One region of the Streptomyces sp. MNU89 genome, then DNA from elsewhere that is predicted to be linked to it. Evidence: predicted binding sites of a transcription regulator. Region 1 holds the regulator's gene; the other holds the start of a gene.
The links. Region 1 encodes HrcA, which represses chaperone genes, less so after heat shock. Its sites were predicted from a motif close to TTNGCACTCNGNNNNNCNGAGTGCNAA; they were not measured.
Positions count from the first base shown of each region.

Region 2: a site for HrcA is predicted at 2,174-2,200, ahead of groL (chaperonin GroEL). Genes of this name have one in related genera too.

Region 1 is NZ_JAJKLL010000001.1:5,281,445-5,286,281, forward strand. Features, by position in the region: gene E4N63_RS22490 (DUF3097 domain-containing protein) at 1-792, opposite strand, end outside; gene E4N63_RS22495 (MBL fold metallo-hydrolase) at 828-1,550, opposite strand; gene hrcA (heat-inducible transcriptional repressor HrcA) at 1,744-2,760, shown strand; gene dnaJ (molecular chaperone DnaJ) at 2,761-3,897, shown strand; gene E4N63_RS22510 (nitronate monooxygenase) at 4,040-4,837, shown strand, end outside.
Region 2 is NZ_JAJKLL010000001.1:4,174,843-4,179,679, forward strand. Features, by position in the region: gene thrC (threonine synthase) at 1-1,009, shown strand, start outside; gene E4N63_RS18020 (MoaD/ThiS family protein) at 1,006-1,281, shown strand; gene E4N63_RS18025 (cold-shock protein) at 1,751-1,954, shown strand; gene groL (chaperonin GroEL) at 2,351-3,973, shown strand; gene murQ (N-acetylmuramic acid 6-phosphate etherase) at 4,118-4,837, opposite strand, start outside.

The DNA.
Region 1 (4,837 bases):
CTCCAGGTCCCGGAAGCTGTGCACGGAGGAGAGGATGCGCTGCCACGCCGCGCCGGTGTTCTCCGGCCAGCCCAGCGCACGGCAGACGCCCGTCTTCCAGTCCTGGCCCCGGGGCACCGAGGGCCAGGCGGGGATGCCGGCGGAGGCCGGTTTCACGGCCTCCCAGATGTCGATGTACGGGTGGCCGACGACGAGAACGTGCTCGCCCAGGGCACCGTCCGCCATGACCTCCGCCGCGATTCGCGACTCCTTGGAGCCGGGCACCAGGTGGTCGACGAGCACCCCGAGCCGCGCGTCCGCCGACGGCCCGAACTCCCGTACCACCGCCGGGAGATCGTCGATGCCCTCCAGATATTCGACCACCACGCCCTCGATGCGCAGATCGTCGCCCCAGACCCGCTCGACGAGTTCGGCGTCGTGCCGTCCCTCCACATAGATCCGCCCGGCGCGTGCGACCCGCGCCCGCGCCTCCGGGACGGCGACCGACCCCGAGGCGGTGCGGGCCGGGCGGCGCGGGGCGGCGGGCGCGGCGGCCGCGGGGCGCACCAGCGTGACCGTGCGCCCCTCCAGCAGGAAGCCGCGCGGCTCCATCGGGAACACCCGGTGCTTGCCGAAGCGGTCCTCCAGGGTCACCACGGGCCCCTGTGCCGTCTTCTCGCAGCGGATGACCGCGCCGCAGAACCCGCTGGCGGCCTCCTCCACGACGAGACCGGGCTCGGCCGCCACCTCGGGCGCCGGCCGGGTCTTCTTCCACGGCGGGGTCAGATCGGGCCCGTACTGTCTGCTGCGCATGGGCTCAGACGATACGAACGGCGGGCCGGCGCCGGTCACGACACGCCGAACCGCCCCGCCAGCGCGTCGCGTTGGGCCCGTACGAAGCGTGCGTCCACCACCGCTCCGTGACCGGGCACGTACAGCGCGTCCTCGCCGCCGAGTTCCACCAGCCGGTCCAGCGCGGCCGGCCAGCGCCCGGGCACGGCGTCCGGGCCGGCCTGGGGCTCCCCCGACTGCTCCACCAGGTCGCCGCAGAAGACGACGCAGGGGTCGCCCGGCACCAGCACCGCCAGATCGTGCGCTGTGTGCCCCGGCCCGACGTTGACGAGCACGGCCTCCCGGCCGCCGCCGAGGCCCACCGTCATCTCGCCGGAGACCGGGTGCTGCGGCGGGGCCAGCAGATCGGCGGCCTCGGCCGCGTCCCCGGCGTCCAGTCCGTGCCGGACGGCGTCGGCGGCCACCGCCTCCCCTCCGCCGCTGAGCAGCCGGTCCAGGCCCACGGCCCCGTAGGTCCGGACGCCGGCGAAGGCGGCGGCGCCCAGCACATGGTCGAAATGCCCGTGCGTGAATGCGAGATGGGTCACGTGGCGCCCCGCCAGGCGCCGCGCCCACCGGCGGATGTCCGCCCCCTCGGCGAGGCTCGCCCCCGCGTCCACGACCAGGGCCGCGTCCGGTCCGTACACCAGTCCCGTCGTGGCGTCCCAGCCCGGCAGACGGCGGCGTGCGACACCGCGCGCCAGTTGCTCCCAGTCCGCCTCTTCCCAACCGTGCTCCATACGATGACGCTAGTCGCAGGCGGGTCGCCGTGTCCGCCCGAGGTGCCGTCCACCGGCCGCGTATCCGCCCCGTAACCGGTCCGGCCTTGCCCTTGCCGTACCACACCGCCGTACACTTGGCCGGGGAAACTGGCACTCGCGCGGATCGAGTGCCAGAGACCGGACCAGAGGGACCGACTGGGAGGTGAGCGCGATGCTGAGCGAACGCAGACTCGAAGTGCTGCGCGCCATCGTCCAGGACTACGTCGGCACCGAGGAGCCGGTCGGCTCCAAGGCGCTCACGGAGCGCCACCGCCTCGGCGTGTCGCCCGCCACCGTGCGCAACGACATGGCCGCGCTGGAGGACGAGGGCTTCATCGCCCAGCCGCACACCAGTGCCGGTCGCATCCCCACGGACAAGGGCTACCGGCTGTTCGTCGACAAGCTCGCCGGTGTGAAACCGCTCTCCACGGCGGAGCGCCGGGCCATCCAGAACTTCCTGGACGGCGCCGTCGACCTCGACGACGTGGTGGGGCGCACGGTGCGGCTGCTCGCGCAGCTGACCCGGCAGGTGGCGGTGGTGCAGTACCCGTCGCTCACCCGCTCGACCGTGCGCCATGTCGAACTGCTGTCCATGGCGCCCGCGCGGATCATGCTCGTCCTGATCACCGACACCGGCCGGGTCGAACAGCGCATGGTGGACTGCCCCGCGCCGTTCGGGGACACCTCGCTGGCCGATCTGCGGGCCCGCCTCAACAGCGCGGTTTCCGGCCACCGTTTCGCGGATGTGCCGCGCTTGGTGCAGGATCTTCCGGAGTCCTTCGAGACGGAGGACCGCGGGACGGTCTCCACGGTGCTCGCCACCCTCATGGAGACCCTCGTCGAGGAGACCGAGGAGCGGCTGATGATCGGCGGTACCGCCAATCTCACCCGTTTCCGCCACGACTTCCCGCTGACCATCCGGCCCGTGCTGGAGGCCCTGGAGGAGCAGGTCGTGCTGCTGAAGCTGCTCGGCGCCTCCGAGGAGCCCGGGATGACGGTGCGCATCGGGCATGAGAACGCCCATGAGGGCCTGACATCCACCTCCGTCGTCGCCGTCGGCTACGGTTCGGGCGACGAGGCGGTGGCGAAACTCGGCGTGGTCGGACCGACCCGCATGGATTACCCCGGAACGATGGGAGCGGTACGCGCAGTGGCACGTTACGTCGGACAGATCCTGGCGGAGTCGTAAGTGGCCACCGACTACTACGCCGTACTGGGCGTGAGCCGGGACGCTGGACAGGACGAGATCAAGAAGGCGTTCCGCCGTCTCGCACGCGAGCTGCACCCGGACGTCAATCCGGACCCCAAGACGCAGGAGCGGTTCAAGGAGATCAACGCCGCCTACGAGGTGCTGTCGGACCCGCAGAAGAAGCAGGTCTACGACCTCGGCGGGGACCCGATGTCGGGGGCCGGCGGCGGCGCGGGCCCCGGCTTCGGCGGGGCCGGCTTCGGCAACTTCTCCGACATCATGGACGCGTTCTTCGGCACCGCCTCGCAGCGCGGCCCGAGATCCCGTACCCGGCGCGGCCAGGACGCGATGATCCGGCTCGAAGTCGAGCTGGACGAGGCCGCGTTCGGCACCACCAAGGACATCCAGGTTGACACGGCCGTCGTCTGCAACACCTGCAGCGGCGAGGGTGCCGCCCCCGGTACCTCCGCCCAGACCTGCGACATGTGCCGCGGCCGCGGTGAGGTCTCCCAGGTGACGCGGTCCTTCCTGGGGCAGGTCATGACCTCCCGCCCCTGCCCGCAGTGCCAGGGCTTCGGCACCGTCGTGCCGACCCCGTGCCCGGAGTGCGCCGGTGACGGCCGCATCCGCTCGCGGCGCACCCTGACCGTCAAGATCCCGGCGGGTGTGGACAACGGCACCCGGATCCAGCTCGCCGGCGAGGGCGAGGTCGGCCCCGGCGGCGGCCCGCCCGGTGATCTCTACGTCGAGATCCACGAGGTGCCGCACCCGGTCTTCCAGCGGCGCGGCGACGATCTGCACTGCACGGTCACCATCCCGATGACGGCGGCGGCCCTCGGCACCCAGTGCCCGCTGGAGACGCTGGACGGCATGGAGGAGGTCGACATCCGGCCCGGCACCCAGTCCGGCCAGTCGATCCCGCTCCACCAGCGCGGCATCACGCATCTGCGCGGTGGCGGGCGCGGCGACCTGATCGTCCACGTCGAGGTGCAGACCCCGACCAAGCTCGACCCCCAGCAGGAGGACCTGCTCCGGCAGCTCGCCAAGCTCCGCGGCGAGGAACGCCCGGCCGGCCACTTCCAGCCCGGTCAGCAGGGTCTCTTCTCCCGGCTGAAGGACGCCTTCAACGGCCGCTGAGCCGACCGGCCCCGACGCCTTCGGCACGCACGGACCGGCCCCGGCGGATCCCCGCCGGGGCCGCGCCGTGCCGCCGTCCGCCCGCCGGAAAGAACGGCGGGAGGGGTCCGCCCGCGCAGTGCTCCGTGACACCATGTGCCACATGGCTGCAGCAACGGGGGGTGTCCCCGCGGTGACGGACCTCTTCCGGTACCCCATCATCCAGGCGCCCATGGCGGGCGGGGCCTCCCGCCCGGAGCTGGCCGCCGCCGTGTGCCGGGCCGGCGGGCTCGGTTTCCTCGCAGCCGGCCACAAGACACCCGAGGCCATGTACCAGGAGATCCGGGTGGCGCGCGGGCTGACCGACCGCCCCTTCGGGGTCAACCTCTTCCTGCCGCAGCGGCCCGTCGCCGACGCCGCCGCGGTCGCCGTCTACCGCGAGCAGCTCGCCGGGGAATCCTCCTGGTACGCCGCCCCGCTCGGTGACACGGAGACCGACGGCGGCGAAGACGACGGCGACGACGGCTACGAGGGCAAGCTCGCCGTCCTCACCGAAGCCCCGGTGGCCGTGGTCTCCTTCACCTTCGGCTGCCCCGACGCCGGCGTGCTCCGGGCCCTCGCCCGCGCGGGCACCGTCACCGTCGTCACCGTCACGTCCGTGGCCGAGGCGCGGACGGCCGAGGCGGCCGGCGCCGCGGCGGTGTGCGTGCAGGGCGTCGAGGCGGGCGGGCACCGGGGGACGCACCGGGACGATCCGTACGCCGACCGGGGCTCACCCGGACTCGGGCTGCTGACGCTGCTCGCCCAGGTCCGCGAGGCCGTGGACCTTCCGCTGATCGCCGCCGGCGGGCTGATGCGGGGTGCGCAGATCGCCGCCGTGCTGGCGGCCGGAGCGGTCGCCGCCCAGCTCGGCACGGCCTTCCTCGTCTGCCCGGAGTCGGGCGCCGACCCCCTCCACAAG
Region 2 (4,837 bases), 1.1 Mb from region 1:
CTTCACCAAGCTGATCAAGGCCGACCGGCTCGCCCGCGAGCTGGGCGTCACCGGCGGGCTGCACGTCAAGGACGACTCCGGCAACCCCACCCACTCCTTCAAGGACCGGGTGGTGGCCATCGCCGTCGAGGCCGCGCGCGCCTTCGGCTTCACCACCCTCTCCTGCTCCTCCACCGGCAACCTGGCCGGCGCGGTGGGCGCCGCGGCGGCCCGCTCCGGCTTCCGCTCCTGCGTCTTCATCCCGCACGACCTGGAGGCCGGCAAGGTCGTCATGGCCGCGGTCTACGGCGGCGACCTGGTCGGCATCGAGGGCACCTACGACGACGTGAACCGCTTCTGCTCGGAGCTGATCGGCGACCCGATCGGCGAGGGCTGGGGCTTCGTCAACGTCAACCTCCGGCCGTACTACGGCGAGGGCTCCAAGACCCTGGCCTACGAGATCTGCGAGCAGCTCGGCTGGCGGCTGCCGGACAACCTCGTCGTCCCCATCGCCTCCGGCTCCCAGCTCACGAAGATCGACAAGGGTCTGAAGGAGCTGATCGCGCTCGGACTGGTCGAGGAGAAGCCGTACAAGATCTTCGGCGCGCAGGCCGAGGGCTGCTCCCCGGTGTCCCGCGCCTTCAAGGACGGGCACGACGTGGTGCGCCCCGTGAAGCCGGACACCATCGCCAAGTCGCTGGCGATCGGCAACCCGGCCGACGGCCCGTACGTCCTGGACATCGCCCGCCGCACGGGCGGCGCCGTCGAGGACGTGAACGACGAGCAGATCGTCGACGCCATCAAGCTGCTGGCCCGCACCGAGGGCGTCTTCGCGGAGACCGCGGGCGGTGTCACCGTCGGCGTGCTGAAGAAGCTCATCGAGACCGGGCAGCTCGACCCGGCCGGTGAGACCGTCGTGCTCAACACCGGTGACGGCCTCAAGACCCTGGACGCGGTGGCCCCCACCACCGGTCCCTCCGCCACCATCCGTCCCACCCTCGCATCCTTCCGAGAGGCAGGCCTCGCATGAGCGTCACCGTCCGAATTCCGACCATCCTGCGGACCTACACCGGAGGCAAGGCCGAGGTGGAGGCCGAGGGCGCGACGCTCGCCGAGGTGCTCGCGGACCTGGAGAAGAACCACCAGGGCATCGGCGCCCGCGTGCTGGACGACGCCGGCAAGCTGCGCCGCTTCGTCAACGTCTACGTCAACGACGACGACGTCCGCTTCGCCGAGGGTCTGGAGACGGCCACGCCGGACGGCGCGGGCGTCTCGATCATCCCGGCGGTCGCCGGCGGCTGAGCCGCCGCACCGGGGCGGTCCGGAAGCGGATCACCGGTGGAACCCACCCTGCGTCACCGCGATTGCCCCCTCCGTCAAACAAACGGAGGGGGTAATTCCGCGTCGTTGAGCGCGGTACAGTTGGTCCGATCCCCTTCCGGCATCCGCCGACCGCAGACGAGAACGCGACAACCTGTGTCCGAAGGGCGAGGGCGATTTGTCGCGAAGGTCCGTCATGCCCGGTCCGGGTTGCCCCGGATTTTCCGTGAATCCCCCGGAAACTCCTTTCCGGCCGCGGCTGAATTCTCGTCCGATTGACCTGTTGCAGAGGGCAGTTGGGCAGATACATTCGGCCGCGGTCGACGCGTTCCGGCGCACACTTCCCGGTGGTCCCCCCATGCCGACGGCCAAGGGACCGCTGGGTCGTGAGGTCTGACCCGGGTCCGCGGAGTGCGGTCCTGCGCAAGGGCCAGTAATAGGGGAGTTAGGAATGGCTCAGGGCACCGTCAAGTGGTTCAACGCGGAGAAGGGATACGGCTTCATCGCGGTCGACGGTGGTGCGGACGTCTTCGTGCACTACAGCGCGATCCAGATGGACGGCTACCGCACCCTCGAAGAAGGCCAGCGGGTGGAGTTCGAGATCTCGCAGGGCCAGAAGGGGCCGCAGGCGGACATGGTCCGCGTCGCCGGCTGAGCGCCGACCGGCCACACCTCTGAAGGGTCCGCATCCCCGGCGCAGGGGGTGCGGGCCCTTCGCCGTGCCCGCGTCCGTCCCCCGCCGTCCGTACCGCTTTCCGCCCGCCCTCCGCCCGCCCTTCGCCCGCGCCGCCGTCCGCGCGCCGTGAGGGCCGTACGCGCCCGGAGGCTCCGGTGGGCGCTTGCACTCGAAGGGGGAGAGTGCTAATCATTGGCGTTAGCACTCTCCCCCGGAGAGTGACAGAAGGACCGGGTCGGTGAGGCCCGCAGGCCAAGCGGGGCAAGGAACCGCGAGGCCGGCAGGCCGTCCGTCGCGGGCGCCAGCGCGGTCCGGAGAAATCCTCCCCCAGCCGCAGGCCGGGGGGACCCCGAAGTCCTGGGAGGACCACTTCACATGGCCAAGACCATCGCGTTCGACGAGGAGGCGCGGCGCGGCCTCGAGCGCGGAATGAACCAGCTCGCCGACGCCGTCAAGGTCACTCTCGGCCCCAAGGGCCGGAACGTCGTCCTCGAGAAGAAGTGGGGCGCGCCCACGATCACCAACGATGGTGTCTCCATCGCCAAGGAGATCGAGCTCGAGGACCCGTACGAGAAGATCGGCGCCGAGCTGGTCAAGGAAGTCGCGAAGAAGACCGACGACGTCGCCGGTGACGGCACGACGACCGCGACCGTCCTGGCCCAGGCGCTGGTCCGCGAGGGCCTCCGCAACGTAGCCGCGGGCGCCAACCCGATGGCTCTGAAGCGCGGTATCGAGAAGGCCGTCGAGGCCGTCTCCGCCGCCCTGCTGGAGCAGGCGAAGGACGTCGAGACCAAGGAGCAGATCGCCTCCACGGCCTCCATCTCCGCCGGCGACCCCCAGATCGGCGAGCTCATCGCCGAGGCCATGGACAAGGTCGGCAAGGAAGGCGTCATCACCGTCGAGGAGTCGCAGACCTTCGGGCTGGAGCTGGAGCTCACCGAGGGCATGCGCTTCGACAAGGGCTACATCTCCGCCTACTTCGCCACCGACATGGAGCGGATGGAGGCGTCGCTCGACGACCCGTACATCCTGATCGTCAACTCCAAGGTCAGCGCGGTCAAGGACCTCCTCCCGCTGCTGGAGAAGGTCATGCAGTCCGGCAAGCCGCTGCTGATCATCGCCGAGGACGTCGAGGGCGAGGCGCTCTCGACCCTGGTCGTCAACAAGATCCGCGGCACCTTCAAGTCCGTCGCGGTCAAGGCGCCCGGCTTTGGTGACCGCCGCAAGGCCATGCTCGGCGACATCGCCATCCTCACCGGTGGCACCGTCATCTCCGAGGAGGTCGGCCTCAAGCTGGAGAACGCCGGTCTGGAGCTGCTGGGCCGCGCCCGCAAGGTCGTCATCACCAAGGACGAGACGACGATCGTCGACGGCGCCGGCGACAGCGAGCAGGTCCAGGGCCGCGTCAACCAGATCCGGGCCGAGATCGAGAACTCCGACTCGGACTACGACCGCGAGAAGCTCCAGGAGCGCCTGGCGAAGCTGGCCGGCGGCGTGGCCGTCATCAAGGCCGGTGCCGCCACCGAGGTCGAGCTGAAGGAGCGCAAGCACCGCATCGAGGACGCGGTGCGCAACGCCAAGGCCGCCGTCGAGGAAGGCATCGTCGCCGGTGGTGGCGTGGCCCTGCTGCAGACCGTCTCCGTCTTCGAGAAGCTGGACCTCTCGGGTGACGAGGCCACCGGCGCGCAGGCCGTCAAGCTCGCGCTGGAGGCCCCGCTCAAGCAGATCGCGGTCAACGCCGGTCTCGAGGGCGGCGTCGTGGTCGAGAAGGTGCGGAACCTGACTCCGGGTCACGGCCTCAACGCCGCGACCGGCGAGTACACCGACCTGATGGCCGAGGGCGTCATCGACCCGGCGAAGGTGACGCGCTCCGCGCTGCAGAACGCCGCGTCGATCGCCGCGCTGTTCCTCACCACCGAGGCCGTCATCGCCGACAAGCCGGAGAAGGCCGCCGCGGCCGCTCCGGGTGGTATGCCCGGCGGTGACATGGACTTCTGATCGGCCCCGGCCGGTCACGTCGATCCTCGTTTCGGAGGGCGGCACTCCTCACGGGGTGCCGCCCTCCGGCGTTCCACGGACCACATCGCGTACCGGAGCCGGATCGATGGATTGCCGGGGTTGCCGGGCTGCCGGGTTGCCGGCTCAGAGTTCCGCGGCCGCTTCCAGGGCGGTGCGGAGACGCCCGTCCGCCCCGTCCAGCAGACGGGTTGCCGTGGGGGCGTCCACGCCGCCGAGCAGCACCAGGACGGCGTTCTTCACCTCACCGCCCGTGGCGGCCAGCGCGGCCTCGATCTCCTCCTCCCCGGCGCCGGTGGCGAGCGCAACGATCCGCCGGGAGCGGGCGCGCAGCTTCTCGTTCGAGGCCCGGACGTCGACCATCAGATTCCCGTAGGTCTTGCCCAGCCGGATCATGGTGATCGTCGACAGCATGTTGAGGACCAGCTTCTGCGCGGTGCCGGCCTTGAGCCGCGTCGAACCGGTCAGCAGCTCCGGGCCGGTGACCACCTCGATGCCGTGCTCGGCGGCCGCCGCCAGGGCCGAGCCCGGGTTGCAGGACAGCCCGACGGTCAGCGCGCCCCGGGAGCGGGCGTGCTCGACGGCGCCGACGGCGTACGGGGTGCGGCCGGAGGCGGAGACGCCGACCACCGTGTCCTCCGGGGCCAGGGCGAGGGCGTCGAGGTCCGCGGCCGCCTGCTCCCCGTCGTCCTCGGCGCCCTCGGCGGAGTGCACCACGGCGGACGGGCCGCCCGCGATCAGCCCGACGACCTGACCGGGCGGGGTGTTGAACGTCGGCGGGCACTCACTGGCGTCCAGCACGCCGAGACGCCCGGCGGTGCCCGCGCCCGCGTAGATCAGCCGGCC